One region of the Streptomyces sp. NPDC054872 genome, then DNA from elsewhere that is predicted to be linked to it. Evidence: riboswitches for the same ligand, from Rfam matches in the RefSeq annotation. Region 1 holds a riboswitch; each other region holds the start of a gene.
What was found. A riboswitch is a leader RNA that binds a small molecule or an ion and turns the genes downstream of it on or off. The one in region 1 is predicted to bind cyclic di-AMP.
Positions count from the first base shown of each region.

Region 2: another riboswitch for cyclic di-AMP. It lies ahead of ACWGIH_RS42835 (transglycosylase family protein); the one in region 1 lies ahead of ACWGIH_RS14185 (M23 family metallopeptidase).
Region 3: another riboswitch for cyclic di-AMP. It lies ahead of ACWGIH_RS13640 (M23 family metallopeptidase); the one in region 1 lies ahead of ACWGIH_RS14185 (M23 family metallopeptidase).
Region 4: another riboswitch for cyclic di-AMP. It lies ahead of ACWGIH_RS08695 (transglycosylase SLT domain-containing protein); the one in region 1 lies ahead of ACWGIH_RS14185 (M23 family metallopeptidase).

Region 1 covers NZ_JBSGYY010000010.1:20,267-25,464, forward strand. The annotation lists gene ACWGIH_RS14175 (PrsW family glutamic-type intramembrane protease) at 1-418, shown strand, start outside; gene ACWGIH_RS14180 (aldo/keto reductase) at 415-1,359, opposite strand; gene ACWGIH_RS14185 (M23 family metallopeptidase) at 1,528-2,613, opposite strand; cyclic di-AMP (ydaO/yuaA leader) riboswitch at 2,625-2,771, opposite strand; gene ACWGIH_RS14190 (PP2C family protein-serine/threonine phosphatase) at 2,974-4,128, opposite strand; tRNA gene ACWGIH_RS14195 (tRNA-Met) at 4,279-4,352, opposite strand; gene ACWGIH_RS14200 (alginate lyase family protein) at 4,431-5,198, opposite strand, start outside.
Region 2 covers NZ_JBSGYY010000072.1:1,055-6,252, reverse strand. The annotation lists gene ACWGIH_RS42850 (DUF501 domain-containing protein) at 1-448, opposite strand, end outside; gene ACWGIH_RS42845 (FtsB family cell division protein) at 507-986, opposite strand; gene eno (phosphopyruvate hydratase) at 1,088-2,368, opposite strand; gene ACWGIH_RS42835 (transglycosylase family protein) at 2,627-3,334, opposite strand; cyclic di-AMP (ydaO/yuaA leader) riboswitch at 3,338-3,532, opposite strand; gene ACWGIH_RS42830 (transglycosylase family protein) at 3,714-4,706, opposite strand; gene ACWGIH_RS42825 (cytochrome P450 family protein) at 4,881-5,198, opposite strand, start outside.
Region 3 covers NZ_JBSGYY010000009.1:130,771-135,968, forward strand. The annotation lists gene ACWGIH_RS13630 (HPr family phosphocarrier protein) at 1-250, shown strand, start outside; partial or broken gene ACWGIH_RS13635 (GntR family transcriptional regulator) at 418-1,121, opposite strand; gene ACWGIH_RS13640 (M23 family metallopeptidase) at 1,335-2,138, opposite strand; cyclic di-AMP (ydaO/yuaA leader) riboswitch at 2,151-2,314, opposite strand; gene ACWGIH_RS13645 (M16 family metallopeptidase) at 2,512-3,897, opposite strand; gene ACWGIH_RS13650 (M16 family metallopeptidase) at 3,894-5,198, opposite strand, start outside.
Region 4 covers NZ_JBSGYY010000005.1:275,062-280,259, reverse strand. The annotation lists gene ACWGIH_RS08705 (hypothetical protein) at 1-476, opposite strand, end outside; gene ACWGIH_RS08700 (hypothetical protein) at 479-1,585, opposite strand; gene ACWGIH_RS08695 (transglycosylase SLT domain-containing protein) at 1,773-2,522, opposite strand; cyclic di-AMP (ydaO/yuaA leader) riboswitch at 2,525-2,681, opposite strand; gene ACWGIH_RS08690 (PAS domain S-box protein) at 3,219-4,514, opposite strand; gene ACWGIH_RS08685 (ATP-grasp domain-containing protein) at 4,846-5,198, shown strand, end outside.

The sequences.
Region 1 (5,198 bases):
CGCACTCGGCACGATGCGCGCCCGCACCCTGGCCCGCGACTACGCCTCGTACACCCAGGGCAAGGCCGCGGCCCGCGCGGTCGCCCAGTACGAGGCGTACGCGACGTCTCTCGCGCTCCTGCGCCACCGCGGACGCAGGGGCAAGGCGGGCGCCGACTTCGTCGTGCGGGAGCGGGAGTTGCTGCACGCGCTGTGGGAGCGCCGCGAGGCCGCGCGCCCCGCCCTCGCCTACGCGGCCCGCGCGACGGCACCCGTGCTCGTACCGATGCCGCCTCCCTACGGATACCGGCAGCCCCACCACCAGCCGTACGCACAGCCCTACGCGCAACAGCAGCCCTACGCCCAGCCGCACCCCTACGGATATCCGTACGCCCAGCCGGCGATGCCCTACCCCGCGTACAACCCCTACCGGGGTTAGGCCGAAGCCGCCGTCAGCGTCGACACCTCGGCGTCCGTCAGTTCGAGCTCGCCCACCGCGAGCAGCGCGGGCAGTTGCTCGACCGTACGGGCCGACGCGATCGGTGCCGCCACCGTCGGCTGGGCCGCGAGCCACGCCAGGGCGACCGTCGCGAGCTCCGCGCCGCGGGCCTCGGCGACCTCGTCGAGCGCGGCGAGCACACGCCGGCCACGCTCGGTCTCCAGGTGCTTGCCGGCGCCCTGGGCCCGCGCGCTGTCGACCGTCGCGCCCGGGCGGTACTTGCCGGTCAGGAAGCCGGAGGCGAGCGCGTAGTACGGGACGGCGGCCAGGCCCGAGCGGGAGGCGACCTGCTCCAGCTGGCCCTCGTACGTGTCGCGCGAGACGAGGTTGTAGTGCGGCTGCAGCACCGAGTAGCGCGCGAGGCCCTCGCGGTCGGAGAAGTCCAGGAACTCCTGGAGCCGCTCGGGGGTCACGTTGGACGCCGCGATGGCGCGCACCTTGCCGGACGTCACCAGGTCGTCGAGGGCACCGATGACCTCTTCGACCGGGACGGTCGGGTCGTCGTAGTGCGTGTAGTACAGGTCGATGTAATCGGTGCGCAGGCGGCGCAGCGACTCCTCGGCACCGGCCTTGATGGTGTTCGCGGACAGGCCCTTGTGGTCGGGGTGGGCGCCGACCTTGGTGGCGAGCACGACGTCGGAGCGGTTGCCGCGCGCGGCGAACCAGTTGCCGATGACGGTCTCGGACTCGCCGCCCTTGTTGCCGTCCACCCAGGCCGAGTAGACGTCGGCGGTGTCGATGAAGTTGCCGCCCGCGGCGGTGTAGGCGTCGAGCACGTCGAAGGACTGCGCCTCGTCGGCCGTCCAGCCGAAGACGTTGCCGCCCAGGGCGAGCGGGAAGACCTCGAGGTCGGAGGAGCCAAGCTTGCGGAGAGAAGTCATGAGGGGATCAACGCCCTTGTGGACCGCGGCATTCCGCACAACGGGATGCCGGTTTCATTCACCGGGACGGCGGCACACGGGAACGGCCGCGCGGTGGGCGGGCATGCCGAACCGGCAGCCCTGACGTCGGGGGGTTGTCGCCAGGACCGCCGGGGATCTCGGGTCGCCTCAGATCGACTGGCCCTTGCCGCGCAGCCACGCCGCCGGGTCGACCCCGGTGGAGTCGCCGCCCGGGTGGACCTCCATGTGGAGGTGCGCGCCGGTGACGTTGCCGGTGGCGCCGACGCGGCCGATGGTCTCGCCGGTGGTGACCTTCTGGCCGGCGCTGACGTTCATCGAGGACTGGTGGCAGAACCAGACCTCGGTGCCGTCGTCGAGTTCGAGGACCGTGCGGTAGCCGTACGCACCCGCCCAGCCGGCTTCCTTGATGGTGCCGGAGTGGACGGCCTTGATGGGCGTGCCCGTCGGGGCCGCGAAGTCCAGGCCGGTGTGGTAGCCGGAGGACCACATGGAGCCGGGCTGACCGAAGGTGCCGGTGAGCGTGTACGAGGCGACGGGGAGGGTGTAGCTCTTCGCGAGCTTGGCCAGGCGCTCCGCCTCGGCCTTCTTCTTGGCCTCGGCCTCGGCTTTCTTCTTCGCGGCGGCCTTCTCGGCGGCGATCTTCTTCTCGGCCGCGGACTGCTTGGCGGCGGCCTGTTCGGCTGCCTGCTTGACGGCGGCTTCCTCGGCGGCCTTCTGGACCGCGTCGTCCGCCTGGTCCTGCTGGTTCTCGGCCTGCTCCATGATGCGGGCCCGCAGTGCCTCGCCCGCGTCCGTGGTGCCCTGCTCGGCGTCGGCGGTGCTGAGGCCCGCGGCGCTGAGGGGCGCGGCGGCGGTCGTCACGCCACTGTCCGCGGAAGCTTCGCCTGACGAGCCGTCGGATATCAAGGACCCCACGCCCGGAAGCGACTTGGCCTCCGGCAGCGAGTCCGTGACGGCCGAGAGGTCCGGCATCGCGATGGAGACCGGGGGCTTGCCGTCCTGCGCGGTGGCGATGCCACCCGCGCCGACGGCGGCGATGACGCCTACGCCGAGGACCGTGGAGCTGCGGGCGAGCCCGCCACCACCCCGCTTGTGGACGCGGTGCCTGCCGCGGACGGGACGGATGGACTCCTCGGTGGGGTTCCATTCCTCCCAGGAATTGTCGTCGTACCCACCGAAATCGTCGTCATTCGGTACGTAAACGCCTTGGGGGGCAGGGCGGTTGGACGCCACGGGGGCGCACTCCTTTCCTTCCTTCTCGCCTACCGGGTTAGCTGACGGGTTCGGAGCAGGAAGGTCTCCTACGAACATCTGGCACGGATGCACAGACGCCCGATTCACCCCAATTAGTGGTTCCCCGGCTCCCTTTCGGGATTAGGCGCGTGCGCGCGGAGCCGACTCGAGTGACGGCTGGGACGACCGCGCTGCGTTATCGAACGTTAATAGACAGCAGGGCGGTATTCCAAGCTGTTCCGGCTGATCGTTAACGCTCACGGCCCGTACTTATCGGGACACCGAGGGCCGGAACGGGGCGAGTTGCCCCCACTTCTTCACACACCGGAGCTTCACATCTCCTTGACAGTACGTCAGTTGTTATGCGGAGTGGTGTCCTTCCGTCACGGCCGGTGACATGGGCCGCCGCACCGCCAGCAACGCCATGTCGTCCGTGCCCCCGCCGCCGGTGTGGCGCCGCACTTCCTCGACGAGCGTCGTCAGGAGCGCGTCGGGTCCGCCGGGCCCCGGGAAGATCCGGCCGCCGAGCCGCGCCGCCGGGTCGTAGAAGTCGCCCCGGACGTCACGCGCCTCGGAGAGCCCGTCGGTGAAGAGCAGCAGCATCGCCCCCGGCGGGAACTCCGTCTCGTCCGCGCGGTCCGGCCAGGCGCCGAGCTCGCCCATCCCGAGCGGCAACGCGGGCTCGGTGGCCGACAGGACGCACAGCCGCCCGTCGCCGCGCAGGAGCAGCGGGCCCGGGTGTCCGCGGTTGATGAGACGCACCGGACCGTCGCCGTGCGGGATCTCCGCGAGGACGGCGGTGGTGAACCCCTCGAAGGCGTCGAGCCCGTCGCGCCGCGTGCCTTCACGCGCGAGGGCACGCTCCAGGCGCTGCGCCACCGCCTCCAGGGTGGTCTCCTGCTCGGCGGCCTCCCGGAACGCCCCGATCACCACGGCCACGGCCGCCACCGCGCCCATGCCCTTGCCCCGTACGTCGCCGACGACGACGCGTACGCCGTGCGGGGTGTCCTGCACGGCGTACAGATCGCCGCCGATGAACGCGTCGGCCTCCGCGGCCTCGTACCGCGCCGCGACATCGAGACCGCCGATGCGGGGGTCCGGCTGCGGCAGCACGGCGCGCTGGGCGGCCTCGGAGATGGAGCGGGCGGATGCGAGCTGTTTGTCGCCGCGGCGTACGACGCGGTTGATGACGACGGCGAGGACGGCGACGGTCACCACCGTGATCAGTTCGGTGGTGGCCTCGACGTCGGTGGCCGTACTGGTCTTGAAGTGCAGGGCGAGCACGGCGGTGCAGGAGGCGACGCCGATGAGGATGGTGCTGAGCAGCGAGTAAAAAGGCGCGGCGATGAGCGGGGCCGCGGTGAACAGGGGCACGGCGGTGAACCTGGGCGGGGTCGACACGTCGTACACGATGCCGAGGACGATGAGCAGCAGGGGGAGAGCCCGCACGAGCGCCCGCTCGTGCCGGACATCGGGACGCTTGCCGCCCCCGCCGTCTCCTCCTCGCTGCCCCACTCACTCAGGGTTCCCGGAGGGGCCGCGTGGGGCGACCGGTGTGGGCCGACCGGGTTACCGGCCGTATTGCTCAGGAACACCGACTTCACCTCGGCGGCGGAAACACCGAAGGCCCGGATCCATTTCTGGATCCGGGCCTTCGGTCTTTAGTAGCGGGGACAGGATTTGAACCTGCGACCTCTGGGTTATGAGCCCAGCGAGCTACCGAGCTGCTCCACCCCGCGCCGTTGAATGCAACTCTACGCCATCAGGGGGAGTGAAAGCGAACCGGCGGCGAACCGCCTACGAACGGGGCCTTCCGCTCACGCGTTCTCGGCGTGCGTCAGCGTCTCCCAGGCCACGAACAGGTCGTCCGTTCCCTCGGGCCGCTGCTCGCGCGTCAGCCTCTCCGTCTCCGGCAGGTCGAGCCGCAGCCGTTCCCGCAGGTGGTTGAGGCCGACCTCGGTGTCGGGCCCCATGTCGCGCCGCACCTTGCCGCCGCACAGCCAGTCCGGCGCCACGGCGCCCAGCTGGTATCCGGAGTGGAATTCCAGCGCGGCCCGCAGCCGCTCCTTGACCTCGCCGTACAGGTCGACGCCTTGGTGCCAGGCGGTCTCGGCGATGTGCGCGGTGGCCGCGAGGGAGTAGCTCGCGTGCTTGAAGTTCCGGCACGTCTCCTGGGAAAGGCCGTCGGCGAAGGTCTTCTGCCCGAACCAGTATTTCTGGAGCTTCTCCGCGGTGTCGATGCCGCTGCCCGCGGGCGACACGGGCAGCGGTCCGTCCGACTCCAGATAGAAATAGGCGGGCACGCGGGTCCTGAAGTGCGTCACCGCCTTCTCGAAGGACTCGTGGTCGTCGAGGAAGACGGCCATGCTGATGGTCGCGTCGGCCATCAGGAGATCCCAGTTGCCGTTGAAGTCGGCCGCGCCGTCACGCACTTGCGGCAGATAGGCGTTGCGCAGCATCCGCTCGAAGCGGAGGAGTTCGCCGTCGGTCCAGCCGTCGTAGGTGTACCGCACGGCTTCGGCCGCGCGTGCCCACGAGGAAGCGGCCCAGGCCGTCTGGAGCCCCGCGTTGGCCTCGGTGTGCCG
Region 2 (5,198 bases), on a different contig from region 1:
GCGGGTTCACGCCAGGGCCCGCGGCCAGGGAGTGACCGACCAGGACGTGCAGGCACTTCACGCGGTCCGGCATGCCGCCCGCGCTCGGGAAGCCCTCGAGTACCTCGATGGCGTCACGGCGCGCGATGTAGTCCTCGTGCGCCTTGCGGTAGGCGGCCGCCAGCTCGGGGTCCGTCTTCAGCCGCTCCGACATCTCCTTCATGACGCCGTTGGCCTCAAGGGTGCCGATCGCGGACGCGGCCCGCGGGCACGTCAGGTAGTACGTCGTCGGGAACGGCGTCCCGTCGGGAAGGCGCGGCGCCGTCTCGACGACGTCCGGCTGCCCGCACGGGCAGCGGTGGGCGATGGCCCGCAGGCCGCGCGGCGGGCGGCCGAGCTGCTGCTTGAATGCCTCGACGTCGGCGTCGGTGGGCTCGGTGCGCGGGGTGGTCGGCGGGGGCGTTTCCATGCCTGTCTTTCGATCGGTTCGCTACACGAGGTATGCGAGAGGTAGTGGTGGGAGGAGGTCAGTCCTCGGCCGGGCGGTCCGCCTTGTCGACGCCGTCCCAGACGTTCGAGTACCAGGGCCTGGCGGCGGCCCCCTGGTCGGAGCGCTGCTTCTTCGCCGCCTCGGGGTCGACCACCGTGTAGCCGGTCTCGCCCGGCATCACATAGTGCAGCCGGTCCCGGATGCGCTGCTCCGCGTACGCGTCGTCCCGCCAGCGGGCCTTCTCGTCCTTCAGCCTCTCGACGTGCTCGCGTCGCTCGGCCTGCTCCTTGCGCTGGTCGGCGATCTCGGCGCGCTGGGAGACGTACTGCCTTATCGGGTAGGCGAGCGCGACGACCAGCGAACACAGCACGAGCGCGAGAAGCGCGGCGCGTCCCGTGAGCCGGGAGCGGCGCGCCTGGCGCTTGGTCTGGGAGCGGTAGACACGCTCCGCGGTCTGCTCGCCGAGCAGCCGCAGCCTGGTCGCGGTGGAGAACCGGTCGCGGTCCTTCACGGCCATGTGTGCCGCCTCCCCGATACGTACGAACGTCCCCGCACACGGTACGGGACCGAGTACGGGGACGTACGTATCTACTCAGCGGAGCCGAGGACCGGAGGTGCTCAGCCCTTGAAGCGGGGGAACGCCGAACGGCCCGCGTACACCGCGGCGTCGTCCAGGATCTCCTCGATACGGAGCAGCTGGTTGTACTTGGCGACGCGCTCGGAGCGGGCCGGGGCGCCGGTCTTGATCTGGCCGCAGTTGGTGGCGACGGCGAGGTCGGCGATGGTGACGTCCTCGGTCTCACCGGAGCGGTGCGACATCATGCACTTGAAGCCGCTGCGCTGGGCCATCTCGACGGCGTCGAGGGTCTCGGTCAGCGAGCCGATCTGGTTGACCTTCACCAGGAGGGCGTTGGCCGACTTCTCCTCGATGCCGCGGGCGAGGCGCTCCGGGTTGGTGACGAAGAGGTCGTCGCCGACGAGCTGGACCTTGTCGCCCAGCTTCTCGGTGATGACGTTCCAGCCGGCCCAGTCGTCCTCGAACAGCGGGTCCTCGATGGAGACGAGCGGGTACGAGGCGACGAGCTCCTCGTAGTACTCGGTCATCTCGGCGGCCGAGCGGGACTTGCCCTCGAAGTCGTACGAGCCGTCCTTGTAGAACTCGGACGCGGCGACGTCGAGCGCGAGCGCGATCTGCTCGCCGGGGACGTAACCGGCCTGCTTGATGGCCTCGAGGATGAGGTCGAGCGCGGCGCGGTTGGAGTCCAGGTTCGGGGCGAAGCCGCCCTCGTCGCCCAGGCCCGTGGAGAGGCCCTTGTCCTTCAGGACCTTCTTCAGCGTGTGGTAGACCTCGGTGCCCCAGCGCAGGGCCTCGGAGAACGACTCGGCGCCGATCGGCGCGATCATGAACTCCTGGATGTCGACGTTCGAGTCGGCGTGCGACCCGCCGTTCAGGATGTTCATCATCGGAACGGGCAGCAGGTGCGCGTTCGGGCCGCCGAGGTAGCGGAAGAGCGGGAGGTCGGAGGCCTCCGACGCGGCGTGCGCGACGGCGAGCGAGACGCCGAGGATGGCGTTGGCGCCGAGCGAGCCCTTGTTGTCGGTGGCGTCGAGGTCGAACATCGCCTGGTCGATCAGGCGCTGCTCGGTGGCGTCGTACCCGACGAGCTCCGGGCCGATCTGCTCGATGACGGCGAGGACGGCCTTCTCCACGCCCTTGCCCATGTAACGGTTGGGATCACCGTCACGGAGTTCGATGGCCTCGAAAGCACCGGTGGACGCACCGGACGGAACGGCGGCACGACCCGTGCTGCCGTCGTCGAGGCCGACCTCGACCTCGACCGTGGGGTTGCCTCGGGAGTCCAGGATTTCCCGGGCTACGACGACGTCGATGGACGGCACGAGCATCTCCTTCTGGGATGTGACGCGGGTACGCGAGGCGTTGGCCTCGCGGACACGAGCCTAACCGGCTCCCGGACAACAGCCAGCCGACCGACCGTCCTGTGGACAAACCGAGAGCGAAATGTTTACGAACGGAACAAACATACCCCGCCCCGGTGCGTACGGGGGATACGCGCACCGGGACGGGGTGGACCCGTGGGGACGGGGGGTGGGGCGGGCGGCGCCTCCGCCGAAGCGCCGCCCGCCTCCCCCGGCGTCCTAGCTCAGGTGGAGCTGCTGGCCGGGGTAGATCATGTCGGCGTTGTCGATGATGTCGCCGTTGAGCTTGTAGACCTTGTGCCAGCCGCCCTTGACGTCCTTGGCATCGGCGATCTTGGAGAGGGTGTCGCCCTTCTTGACCTTGTACTCGCCGTCGCCCTTCTTGACCGTCTTGCCGGTCGGGGTCTCGACGGTCTTCTTGGACTCGGCCTTCGGGGCGGCCTCGGCCTTCGGAGCGGCCTGCTGCGGCTGCTCGGTCTGGGCGCTGGGCTGGCTCTTGGGCTGCTCCTGGGTCTGCTGCGGGGCGCTCTCCTGCGCACCGCCACCCTCGTTGGAGGCGCCCGAGAGGCCGACGCCGCAGCTCGGCCAGGCACCCTTGCCCTGACCCGCGAGGACCTTCTCGCCTATCTCGATCTGCTGGGCCTTGGAGGCCTTGTCGGCGGTGGGCGCGTACTTCGTGCCGCCGTACGCGGCCCAGGTGGACGACGAGAACTGCAGGCCGCCCGTGTAGCCGTTGCCGGTGTTGATCGACCAGTTGCCGCCGGACTCGCACTGCGCGACGGCGTCCCACTCGGAGTTCGTGGCGGCGGAGGCCTGGCCGGCCGCCATCAGCGGGGCTGCGACCGCGACACCGGTGACGCCGGCGAGCGTGGCGACGCGGGTGGCCTTGGACGGGCGGCGGTGCTTGCCCTTGCTGGAAAACAGCATGAGTGATCCCCTCACCGACGCCTGCGAGGTGAGCTGTCGGGTTCGGGCCGATGAAGTTGCCCGGCCGCGCTTCCTGAGCGCGACTTAACCCCTAGCCGTTCCTGGCCGTCTCCCCGCCTCGCTCTCGCGAGGCCGTTCAACGGCCGGGCCCGGCGGAAACCTTGGTTCCCCCGCTCCTGCCTACGGCGCTTGCGCGACGACTGTTCCCGAACGGCCGTTGGCAGGACTCGGCGTACCGACCGGCGGGGCCCGCTGTGGCGAGCGGTCACGACCGTAGTCATGCCAACGGCCGATTTCCAAAGACGATCAGGGCTTCTGAGACCCATGTCTCACTTACGCCAATTGGGACAACGAGCGCAAAGCGACTCGTCAACTACCCTTACTTTTCGCCCAAATCGAGGCTCTGACCGGGAAGGATGAGATCGGGGTCGGAGCCGACGGACTTCTCGTTCCCGGCGTACAGCTCGGTCCACCCGCCCTTCACGTCGAGGTCGTCGGCGATGACCGAGAGGCTGTCCCCGGAGCGGACCGTGTACGTCCCGTCGGAGACGTCGTGCTCGCGCTCGTCGCCGCGGGAGGCGTGCCGGCCCGAACCCTCGCGCGCGGAGCCTTCGGATGCCTCGTCGTCGGCGCTGCCGCCGCGGTGGCGGCCTTCGCCCTCGCCGGTGGAAGGCTCGGCGGCGGGCGAAGTGTCCTCGTCGCGCCCGGACTTGTCCGGGTCGCCGGACTTGGTCGAGTCACCCGAGTCATCCGACTTGCCCGAGTCGTCGTGATTCTTGTCTCGTGACGCGTCGTCGGCGTCGGGCTTCTGGGACGGCTCGGCATCGTCCGAGGGCTCGACCGACTCGGACGGCTCGTCGGACTCACCGGAGCCCTTCGAGTCCTTCGGACCCTTCGAGTCCGTCGAGCCCTCCGAGTCCTTGGAGTCACTCGACTCCGACGGCTCGCCAGAAGGAATCGCGATCGGAGCGCCCGGGTCGACGTCGGCGGCGGCGCCGTCCTGGGTGAGCCCCGCGACCGGCGCGCAACTCGGCCAGGCCTTGGTCCCCTGGTCGTCGAGGACCTTCTCGGCCACGGAGATCTGCTGCGAACGGCTCGCCTGATCGGCGCTCGGTGCGAAGTCGAGGCCGCCGTGCTCCTCCCAGGTCTGCTGCGAGAGCTGGAGTCCGCCGTAGTAGCCGTTGCCCGCGTCCGCGCTCCAGGCTCCGCCGCTCTCGCACTCCGCGAGCTTGTCCCACGTGGCGGTGTCCGCCGCGCTCGCGCTGGTGGCGCCGAGCAGCGGGATGGCGATGGCCGACCCCGCCACTCCTGCCGCGACGATCAGGGCCGGGGCCTGGCGGGGGCGTCGGTGACGACCATTGCCGGAGAGCATGCGGTTGCCTTTCGCGTGACTGGAGCGACGACTGCGGCACGGGATGCCGAGTCGTCGGTGAACGTAGCGGCAGTCGAACGCTTGTCACAAGTCGATGCAGCGGAGATCACGTGAAAGTCACAGTCTTGACGGTCCGTCAGCTAAACGTCGTTTCGGGGGCTTCTCATTCGCCGATTATTTGCTCTGCTGTGCGGGTGTGAACTCCACGGGAAGCGTGCGGAGTCCACGCATGATGAGGCCGCCACGCCACCTCAAATCACCAGGTTCCGCCGCGAGACGCAGGTCAGGGAGGCGCCGCAGGAGGGTCGCGAGGGCGGCCTGCCCTTCGAGCCTGGCCAGTGGTGCGCCGAGACAGTAATGAATGCCATGGCCGTAGCCGAGGTGTTGGTTGTCGCGGCGGGAGAGGTCGAGCGTGTCCGGTCGGTCGAATCGTGCGGGGTCGCGATCGGCGGCTGCGAGGACCACGAGGACGGGGTCGCCGGCGGCGATGTC
Region 3 (5,198 bases), on a different contig from region 1:
CGAGGGCCTTCACGCCCGACCCGCCTCCATCTTCGTCCGCGCGGCCACCGCCGCCGGCGTCCCCGTGACGATCGCCAAGGCTGACGGCAACCCCGTGAACGCCGCCTCCATGCTCGCGGTGCTCGGTCTGGGCGCGCAGGGCGGCGAGGAGATCGTGCTCGCCTCCGACGCCGAGGGTGCGGACGCCGCCCTCGACCGTCTGGCGAAGCTGGTCGCGGACGGCCTCGAGGAACTCCCCGAGACCGTCTGACCAAGGCTGGTACTCATACGCCGTAGGGCCCTCCCCCGAAATGGGGGCGGGCCCTACGGCTTTTCTGTCCCCTTTTACCGAATACCGGCACAGGACATCGAAAGCGGAATTCGGGCAGCACAATTACTCCGCCACCGAATAGCACTTCTTTGTATACGGCGCCTGTGTTAATGCCGGAGGCCGACCGTGTTTACGGCATGTTGCGAATCCCTCACACGATCACCGTCGCGGTCCGGTGACCGCGCGGGAAGAAGCGCGGCCGGTGCGCGGCCGTCGTCCGCTCCGTGTGGGCGGCGGTGAGCGACCTGGCCCGCTCCGCGTCCCCGCGGGCCACCGCGTCGACGATCGCGGCGTGCTCGGCCCAGGCTTCGGCGGGAGCTGCCGTCGTCTCGACCACGTACATCCAGGCGATCTTGTGCCGGAGCTGGGTGAGCAGTGCCGTGAGGCCCGGGCTGCCGGATGCCTGGGCGAGCGTCTCGTGGAACCAGCCGCCCAGGGAGCGCAGATCCTCGCTGTGGCCGCGCCTCGACCGCTCCTGGCCGAGCCTGACGAGACCGCGCAGGACCTTCAGGTGCGCCTCCGTGCGGCGCTGGGCGGCGCGGGCCGCGCCCAGGGGTTCCAGGAGCGCGCGGATCTCCAGGAGGTCGGCGGCCTCCTGCTCGGTGGGCTCCGCCACGCACGCGCCCGCGTGCCGGCGCGTGACGACGAAGCCCTCGGCCTCAAGGGTGCGCAGGGCTTCGCGCACTGGGACGCGGGAGACCCCGTAGCGGCGCGCGAGCAGTTCCTCGGTGAGCCGGCCACCCCGCTCGTAGACACCGGAGACGATGTCGTCCCGGATGGCCGTGCATACCGAGTGCGCGGGAATGCGCATGACTGACCTCCGCCTTAATCCCCGCGAAACGCGGTCGATCGACGCCTGGTCTGTGACTCTATTGCAGGGCGGCCGAATTTCCGACGGCAGGCTGAAATCCAGGGATACTTTTGGCCAAAGGAGATACGGGAACGGCGAAAGCCCCGGCTCTCGGGGAGCCGGGGCTTTCGGTGAATCAGGGGCGCTTCACGCGTCCGCCTTGGACCGCCGGGGTCAGACGTTGACGCCGTGCGAGCGGAGGTACGAGACGGGGTCGATGTCCGTGCCGTAGTCCGCGCCGGTGCGGGCCTCGAAGTGCAGGTGCGGGCCGCTGGAGTTGCCGGTGGAGCCGGAGAGGCCGATCTGCTGGCCCGGAGTGACCGTCTGGCCGACCGTGACGCCCAGGGACGACATGTGGCCGTACTGGGTGTACGTGCCGTCGTTCATCTTGATGACCACGTTGTTGCCGTAGGCGCCGCCCCAGCCGGCCTCGACGACGGTGCCGGAGCCGACCGCGTGGACCGAGGTGCCGGATGCGGCGTGGAAGTCGACGCCGGTGTGGCTGCCGGAGGACCACATGGCGCCGCCGGTCTGGTAGCCCGTGGAGACGTACGAGCCGGAGATCGGGGAGACGTAGCTGTTGAGGCGCTTGCGCTCGGCCTCGCGAGCGGCACGCTCCTTGGCCTCGCGCTCCTTCTTGGCCTTGGCCTTCGCCTCGGCCTCGGCCTTGCGCTTCGCCTCTTCGGCCTTCTTCTTCGCGGCCTCTTCGGCCTTCTTGGCGGCCGCGGCGGCGTCGGCGGCCTCCTGCTGGACAGTGGCCTGCGCGTCGATGCTCTCGGCGAGCGAGTCGCCGACGGAGACGGCCTGGGTCAGGCCGGTGTGCTCAAGGGCCGCCGCGTCGTCGGCGGCGAGCGCCGGAGCGGCCAGGCCTCCGATGACACCGGTGGTGGTGAGGGCGGCGACGCCCGCCACGTTCGCGGTCGTACGCGTGAGGCGGCTCGGGCGACGGTGCTTCCCGGTGGCACGGGTGAACGCCATGAAGCGGCTGATCCTTTCCTTCCTTCTCGCCTACCGGGTTAGCTGACGGGTTCGGAGCAGGAAGGTCTCCTACGAGTCCCTCACCTGACGGCAAGGTTCCCGATTCACCCCAAGGGGACATGTGGGTCCCCGGCTCCCCTGGCTCGCGCCGTACGGGGACTCGGCGATGACTGTCCGGTGCCGCGGGTGCGGCGTACTGCATGACGAACAGCCGGGATGACGCTAAGCGGGCCATCTTTCAAACGACAAACGGATCAGAGCTTTTGTAGCGCACGCCACAGGCCAGACACGTAACCTCCATATCAATTCGGACATATGAGGACCCCAGTGATGAATCTCAGCCACTGGGGTCCCGATATGTCCTGACTGTCACTCAGCCCGTGACCACACTCACTTCACCGATGCCGAGGGCCCTGACGGGCTCCTCGATCTGCGCGGCGTCACCGACGAGCACCGTCACCAGGCGGTCCACCGGGAAGGCGCTCACGACGGCGGCAGTGGCCTCCACGGTGCCGGTCGCGGCCAACTGGCGGTACAGCTGGGCCTGGAAGTCGTCCGGCAGGTGCTGCTCGACCTGGTCCGCGAGGGTGGCCGCGACGGACGCCGCCATCTCGTACTTGAGCGGGGCCACGCCCACCAGGTTCTGCACGGCGACATCGCGCTCGGCGTCCGTGAGGCCGTCGGCCGCGAGGGTGCGCAGGACCTTCCACAGGTCGTCGAGCGCGGGACCCGTGGACTCGGTGTCCACGGAGCCGCTGATGGCGAGCATCGCGGCGCCGGTGCCGTCCGGTGCGGAACGCAGGACCTGGGCGAACGACCGTACGCCGTAGGTGTATCCCTTCTCCTCGCGCAGGACGCGGTCCAGGCGTGAGGTGAGGGTGCCGCCGAGGCAGTACGTGCCGAGCACCTGCGCGGGCCAGACGCGGTCGTGGCGGTCCGGTCCCACGCGGCCGATGAGCAGCTGCGTCTGGACGGCTCCGGGGCGGTCCACGATGACGACACGCCCGGTGTCGTCCGCGGTCACCGGGGGCACCGGACGCGGCTCGGCGGTGCCGCCCGTCCAGGCGCCGATGGTGTCGGCGAGCACGGCGTCGAGGTCGACGCCGGTCAGGTCGCCCACGACGACGGCGGTCGCCGTGGCGGGACGCACATGCTTCTCGTAGAAGGTGCGCACCGCCGCCGAGTCGATGGCCGTGACCGTCTCCTCGGTGCCCTGCCGGGGGCGGGACATGCGCGAGGTGGCCGGGAAGAGCTGCCGGGAGAGCTCCTTGGCGGCGCGGCGCCCCGGGTTCGCGGCCTCGTGCGGGATCTCGTCCAGGCGGTTGCGCACGAGGCGCTCGATCTCGCTGTCCGCGAAGGCGGGGGCGCGCAGAGCGTCGGAGAGCAGGCCGAGCGCCTTCGGGAGGCGGGAGACCGGGACTTCGAGGGAGACGCGCACGCCGGGGTGGTCGGCGTGCGCGTCCATGGTGGCGCCGCAGCGGTCGAGTTCCGCGGCGAAGTCCTCGGCGGAGTGCTTGTCGGTGCCTTCGTTGAAAGCCCTCGCCATGATCGTGGCGACGCCGTCGAGGCCCGCGGGCTCGGCTTCGAGCGGCGCCTCCAGGTGGACCTCCACCGCGACGACCTGCTGGCCCGGGCGGTGGCAGCGCAGCACCGTGAGGCCGTTGTCCAGGGTGGCGCGCTCGGGCGCGGGGAAGGCCCACGGCCGTGCGGCGCCGGCCTGGGGCTGCGGATGGAACTGCATCGTTGCGGCCTCGGTCACTTCGCCGCCTCCTGTTCGTCCTCGTCGGTGGCTTCGGTGGCGGCAGCGCCGTCGATGGGCTCGTACACGAGCACCGCGCGGTTGTCGGGGCGCAGGCGGGCCGCCGCGGCAGCCTTGACCTCTTCCGCGGTGACGTCCAGGACGCGCCCGACGGCGGTGAGGGCGAGCTGCGGGTCGCCGAACAGGACGGCGTACCGGCAGAGTTCGTCCGCGCGGCCCGCCACCGTGGAGAGGCGGTCGAGCCACTCGCGCTCCAGCTGTGCCTGGGCGCGCTCCATCTCCTCTTCGGTGGGGCCCTCTTCCGCGAAGCGGGCGAGCTCCTCGTCGACCGCGGCCTCGATGACGGGGACCTCGACGTCACCGGACGTCTTCACGTCGAGCCAGCCGAGCGAGGGGGCGCCGGCGAGCCGCAGCAGGCCGAACCCGGCCGCCACGGCGGTGCGGTCGCGGCGCACGAGGCGGTTGTAGAGCCGGGAGGACTCGCCGCTGCCGAGGACCGTGAGCGCCAGGTCGGCCGCGTCGCACGCGCGCGTGCCGTCCTCCGGGAGGCGATAGGCGGCCATCAGGGCGCGGGCGGGGACCTCTTCCTCGACGACCTCCCGCAGCTCCTTGCCGATCGTGTCCGGCAGCGAGCCGTCGCGCGGCGGCTGCTTGCCGTCGTGCGAGGGGATGGACCCGAAGTACTTCTCCACCCAGGCGAGGGTCTGCTCCGGGTCGATGTCACCGACGATCGACAGCACCGCGTTGTTGGGCGCGTAATAGGTACGGAAGAACGCCCGGGCGTCCTCCAGCGTCGCCGCGTCCAGGTCGGCCATGGAGCCGATCGGAGTGTGGTGGTAGGGGTGGCCCTCGGGGTACGAGAGGGCGGTCAGCTTCTCGAAGGCCGTGCCGTACGGGACGTTGTCATAGCGCTGGCGGCGCTCGTTCTTGACGACGTCCCGCTGGTTCTCCATGGATTCTTCGTCGAGCGCGGAGAGCAGCGAGCCCATGCGGTCGGCTTCCAGCCACAGGGCCAGCTCGAGCTGGTGTGTGGGCATGGTCTCGAAATAGTTCGTGCGCTCGAAGCTCGTGGTGCCGTTGAGCGAACCGCCCGCGCCCTGCACCAGCTCGAAGTGGCCGTTGCCCTGGACCTGCTTCGAACCCTGGAACATGAGGTGCTCGAAGAGGTGCGCGAGGCCCGTACGCCCCTTGACCTCGTGGCGTGAACCGACGTCGTACCAGAGGCAGACCGCGGCGACCGGGGTCAGGTGGTCCTCGGAGAGCACCACGCGCAGGCCGTTGGCCAGCCGGTGCTCGGTCGC
Region 4 (5,198 bases), on a different contig from region 1:
TGCGCTCCGTCCCGCGAACCGATCAGCCAGGTCTCACCGCCGCCGGTGACGACCTTGGTCAGCAGGACACCGCGGGGCGGCCGGCTCTCGCGCCAGGTGGTGCCGTCGTAGCGCAGCAGGCGGGCGCCGCCCGCCGAGTCGCGGCCGACCGCCCAGATCGCGGTCGGTGAGGTCGCGGCGATGGACAGCAGGTCTCCCTGCCAGCTGATCTTGGGAAGACTCTGGCGCTGCCACGCGGTTCCGTCCCAGCGCAACATCAGCGGAAAGCCAGGGGCCTCGCGGCCGACGGCGTCGGAGCCGACAGCCCATGCCCGGTCAGGACCGAACGCCACGGCCTCGTTCAGCCCGGCCTGCGGGCGTATCTGGGCCGGCACCGGGACGTGTCGCCAGGCAGTGGGCTCCGCCGCGGCCGAGCTCATGACGGTGATGGCGGTCATCGCGACGGCGAGGACCGCGACGAGAAGTCGGCGCACCATGGTCAGCCTCCCAGCCGCTCGCTCATCAGGTTCGGTTTCGAGCCGTAGATCTCGACGGTCCCGAAGGACAGCAGCGCTGACCCGGCCCTCGTCAGCGCTCGCGGTTTCACGTCGATGGCGTTCGTGCGCTCAAGACCGTAGGAGAAGGTGGTGCGGGAGCCGTTGACCCGCGCGTACTTCGACTGGAACGCGCGGTCGCTGCGCACGGGCAGCCACAACGCGCCGTCCGGACCGCGCACCATGGCCTCGGTGTAGGTGTCGCCCAGGGGCGGGTAGGTGGTGCGCCAGGTGTGGCCGTTCCAGGTCATGAGGTAGGTGCGCGGCGCGCCGTCGGTGTACTGGCTGCCGCCGACAGTGACGCGGCCGGAGGGTTCGAGCAGCATCGTGTGGACGTTGCTGTTCGGCGGCAGCGGCACCTTCGCGTCCCGCCAGGCGGTGCCGTCCCAGCGCAGGACGGTGGTCCCGCTGGTGGTGTCCGCCCAGGCCCAGGCGTCGGTGGCCGTGCGCGCGGTGATCCCCATCACGTACAGCACGCCCTCGGGGGTGGACTGTGTGGTCCAGCCGGAGCCGTCGTAGTGCAGGACCTTCAGCCCGGTGTCGTCCTCACCGACCACCCACGCGGCACCGGGCACGGCGGCGAAGTCCTGGTAGGTCCACAAGGTCTGCGGCAGGGGGATGGTGCTCCACCCTTCCGCCCCTCCCGCGGACCGGCGCAGGATCTCGCCCGTTCCCTCGCGGTTGTGCAAGATCCATGTTTCCTTGCCGACGAACTGCACCTTGCCGAGCCAGCCCGACTTCTCGGCGCCGGGGAAGCTGCTGTCCCGGCTCCATGCCGAGCCGTCCCACCGGTACAGCATCGGCCGCACCCAGTCGGTGGTGTGCTCGTACCCGGTCGCCCAGGCCTCGCCCGGGCCGCGGGCGGCAAGATCGGACACGGTCACGGGGGGTGCGGCCGCGGGCACCGGCAGCGCCGACCAGCTCGGCGTCACGCGCGGCGCGTCGGCTTCGGCGGACGGCACAGCCGCGGCAGGAGATACGAGCGTGACGGGTGTGACGACCGCGGTGCACGCGATGACAAGGCAGATGACGACCGCACGGAGACCGTTCATGAGACCCCCCAGAACGCGAAGGTCGCTCACCTTATGGGCATGCACCCGTCCGTGAATAGACGGGTGCATGCCAATTCGCGGTGCGTCCAGGGAGCGATTCTCCGGGCCCGTGCCCGGGGGGTGCGGGCAGCCCTGAGCCCCGGACGCAGCGCGTGCCGGGGCTCAGGGCGATCCAGACCGGGTTTCCCTAGTAGGGACCGTTCACGTTGTCGATCGAGCCGTACCGGTCGGCCGCGTAGTTGCAGGCGGCGGTGATGTTGGCGACCGGGTCGTAGCTGTCCAGCGAGGTGCCGGTCACGTGGTAGGCGTCGAAGGTGGGGCCGATGACCTGCAGGAGCCCCTTGGACGGGGTTCCCGCGGCGGCGTTGACGTCCCAGTTGTTGATGGCCAGCGGGTTGCCGGAGGACTCGCGCATGACGTTGCGGTGGATGCCCTCGTACGTGCCGGGGATGCCGTGCTGGGCCATGACGTCGAGCGACTCCCTGATCCAGCCGTCGAGGTTGTTGGCGTACGTCTTCTTCGCCGGGGCGACGGCGGGCTTGGCGGCATTCGAGCGCTCGGAGCGGTCCGCCCGCTCGTCGGACGCCTTGGAGGCGGCCGCGTCGTCCGCCGGAGCCTTCTGGCCGACGGTGATCTTGAGGCCGGGGTGAATCAGCTTCGGGTCGGCGCCCAGAATGCTGCGGTTGTCCTCGTACAGCTTCTTCCAGCCGCCGCTGACGGAGTGCTCGCGGGCGATCTTGGCGAGAGAGTCTCCCGCGGCGACGACGTACGTCTTGGGGGCGGCGGCGGGCTTGGCGGCCGCCGCGGGCTGCGCCGCGGCGGCGGCGGTCGCGCCGATCACCGGGAGGACGAGCACGGCGCCGCCCGTGCCTGCCGCGGCGATGCCCCGGCTGAGCGAGCTGGACTTGGGACGGCGGTGCTTACCCTTTGCAGGCATGACGAATTCCTCTCCGTCGCCTACGAGGTGAGCTGTCGGGTTCGGACGGGAGATGTCCGGTCGCACTGTGAATGCGACTTCACCCCGAGCCGTTCCGGAATCCGGATCGGCGGCTTACCTGGGTCCCCCGCTCCTGCCGTGCGTAAGTGAGTGAGTACGGGAAGGGTTTCCGGACAGCGGCAGGATTCGGCGTTCCATCCGGATTGACGGTGAGGTTAGGCGAGAATGCCCGGACGGAACAAGGGCGGAATTTTCTCCGGGAATGCGCGAGGCCCATTCCCGGAGTTCGCGGCTCGTGGGCTCATTGATCAATTAGCCTCAACTTTGTTTGGGTGAAACGAAAATGCGCCGAGCGGCCCTTTGGAGCTCGTTCCGCGGGTGTGACTCATTCCACTGCGTCGCGATGCCAAGTGGGTGTAGAAGTGTCCTTATTCGCAAAACCGGACATACTGCGATGCCCATTTTTCGTGTCAAAACGGGCACTGCCTTTTGGTGTGTGCCCAGCGGTGGGCGTCTTATGGCGGCGCTCGATAAAGGCCTCAGTTCGTCGCCGGGGAGCGGATCGGAGTCGGGCGGTGGGTGGCAATTCCCCAACCGCCATGTCTGCGGCGCCCAGTTGGCAAGCGGAAAAGGCTAGTTCGCGTCAGGAGCCGGGCAATTTAGCGGTGTTGACTCCCGGGTCCTGGATTCTGCCCGTCAGGCAGAGCTGAGCGGATGGGCTGCCGTGGCCGAACGCGGGGGCCAGGCGCGCGGGGCGAGGATGCCGAGGACGTACGCCCGGGCGACCAGGGCGGGGCGGGTCGTGGCGCCCAGGAGTTGCCGCAGGCGGCTCAGGTGGTAGTCCACCGTCTGCCGGGACAGCCGCAGCGAGGCGGCGATGTCACTGTTGCTGCTGCCCTCCGCCAGGAGGGAGAGGATGCGGATCTGTGCGGCCGTGAGCGAGGGGTGGGCCTCGTGAGCGAGGCTCTGATGCGTGACGACGGCCCAGACGTGACGGGCGTGCGCAGCGGAATGGCCGACCGTCGTCAGGTGCAGCTGCGCGCGGCGTTGCCGCCCCCGGGCGTCGACGAGCACGGCGGATGTCTCCACCCGTCTGGTGCGGCGGGCTATCAGACCGTTCCATCTGCGGTGCAGCTGATCGAGGTCGGAGGCAGGGGCGGGAGCGAGCAGCGTGTGCGCGCGACGGCCGACCAGATCGGGCAGGCCGACGTGGAAGAGATCGGCGGCCGCCGAACTCGCCTCGATCACCCGCCCGTTGGCCGAAAGGAGCGCGCAGGGCAGACCGCTGTGGTCCCGCAGCGCCTGCAGGTTCTCCTCCGCCTCCTGGCGTTGGACCAGGGCGCGCAGGTGGTCCGTGATGTCCACATAGATTCCGGCGACGCAAGCCTCCGTGTTCTCCCGCACGGGGAAGCGGTGCCCGGCTGCCTGGCCGACGCTGCCGTCCGGTCGGCGATAGCCGAGGGTGTGCCGCACCGGAGTGCCCCGGGTGAGGATCTCCTGGTCCAGGGCGCGGAACTGGACGGCCTCGGCAGGGGCGTCGAAGTCTTCGATGTATCTGCCGGTGAGTTCCTTGGGCGTGGTGCCGTAGAGGTGTGCGTAGGCGTGGTTGGCCCACAGATAGCGTCCTGCGCGGTCCCGGATGAACGCGGCGGCCGGGGCGAGATCGACGAGGTCCGCGAAGGTGGTGTACCGGTGCGGGGCGTGCGCGTCGACCTCCACCGCGAGACCACGCGTACGACGGTGGGCGCGGGTCTCGTCCAGAGGCCAGCTCACGTCGAAGGTGCGCCCGTCGAACTGCGCCTGCCAGCTGACCTCCTCCGGCGGATGCCCCGGGTCCGAGAGTTCCTCGTGCATGCGCTCCAGGAAGCGCTGCGCGGTCCCGGTGTCGGCGAAGGCGCCGCCTCCCCTCTCCAGGACCTGCCACGGCTGGTCCACCTCCCACCAGAACGCAGGCAGGTGTTCGAGCAGTGCCTTGAGATTGGAGTCGTTCACAGTCGTTTCTCCGTCCGTATTCAACTGGTTGACGCACAGTCACCAGGCGATGCGTATCCCGCGTCGATCTCGCGCATGCTCGGTTCTCGGCCGAAGTGGCGGCCGTCCGGCGCCGTCTGTGCCTGCGGCACTCAGGCATTTGCCTGAATGTCAGACGTCCCCGTTGGCGCTGCGGGCGCCCGCCGCCTGGTCCCCTTGAGTGTGCGGGTGAACACGCCCTGCAACGTACGCCCCGGTGACCCCGCATGTTCTACGCGCGTCACCGATGCGGACGACGACATGCCTCAACCGGACGAATGGAGAGGGAACTTCAGTGAGCAAGGTGCTGTTAGTGCATGCCAAGGGTGGTCCGCCGCTCGGTCACGTCCTCGCACGGGCGGCCGCAAGGGCGGAAGTGCACCTGCTGGCACTCAGCGCACTTCCTCCCACTGTGGCGGACACGGCCGAGCGGCTGTGCGCCTCCGTCGTGACGCCCGCCGACGCGCGCCGCGCCGACCTGGTGTCCCTGATCGTCTCGCGGGCCGAAGCCGTCGGCGCGGCCTCGGTGCTCACCTTCTCCGAGTACGCGGTCGTGGCCGTCGCAGAGGCCTGCGAGGTGCTTGGCCTGGCGGGGGCGGGCAGCGCCGCCGCGCTGGCACGCGACAAGCGGCTGATGCGTCGTACCTGGCACGAACACGGCCTTCC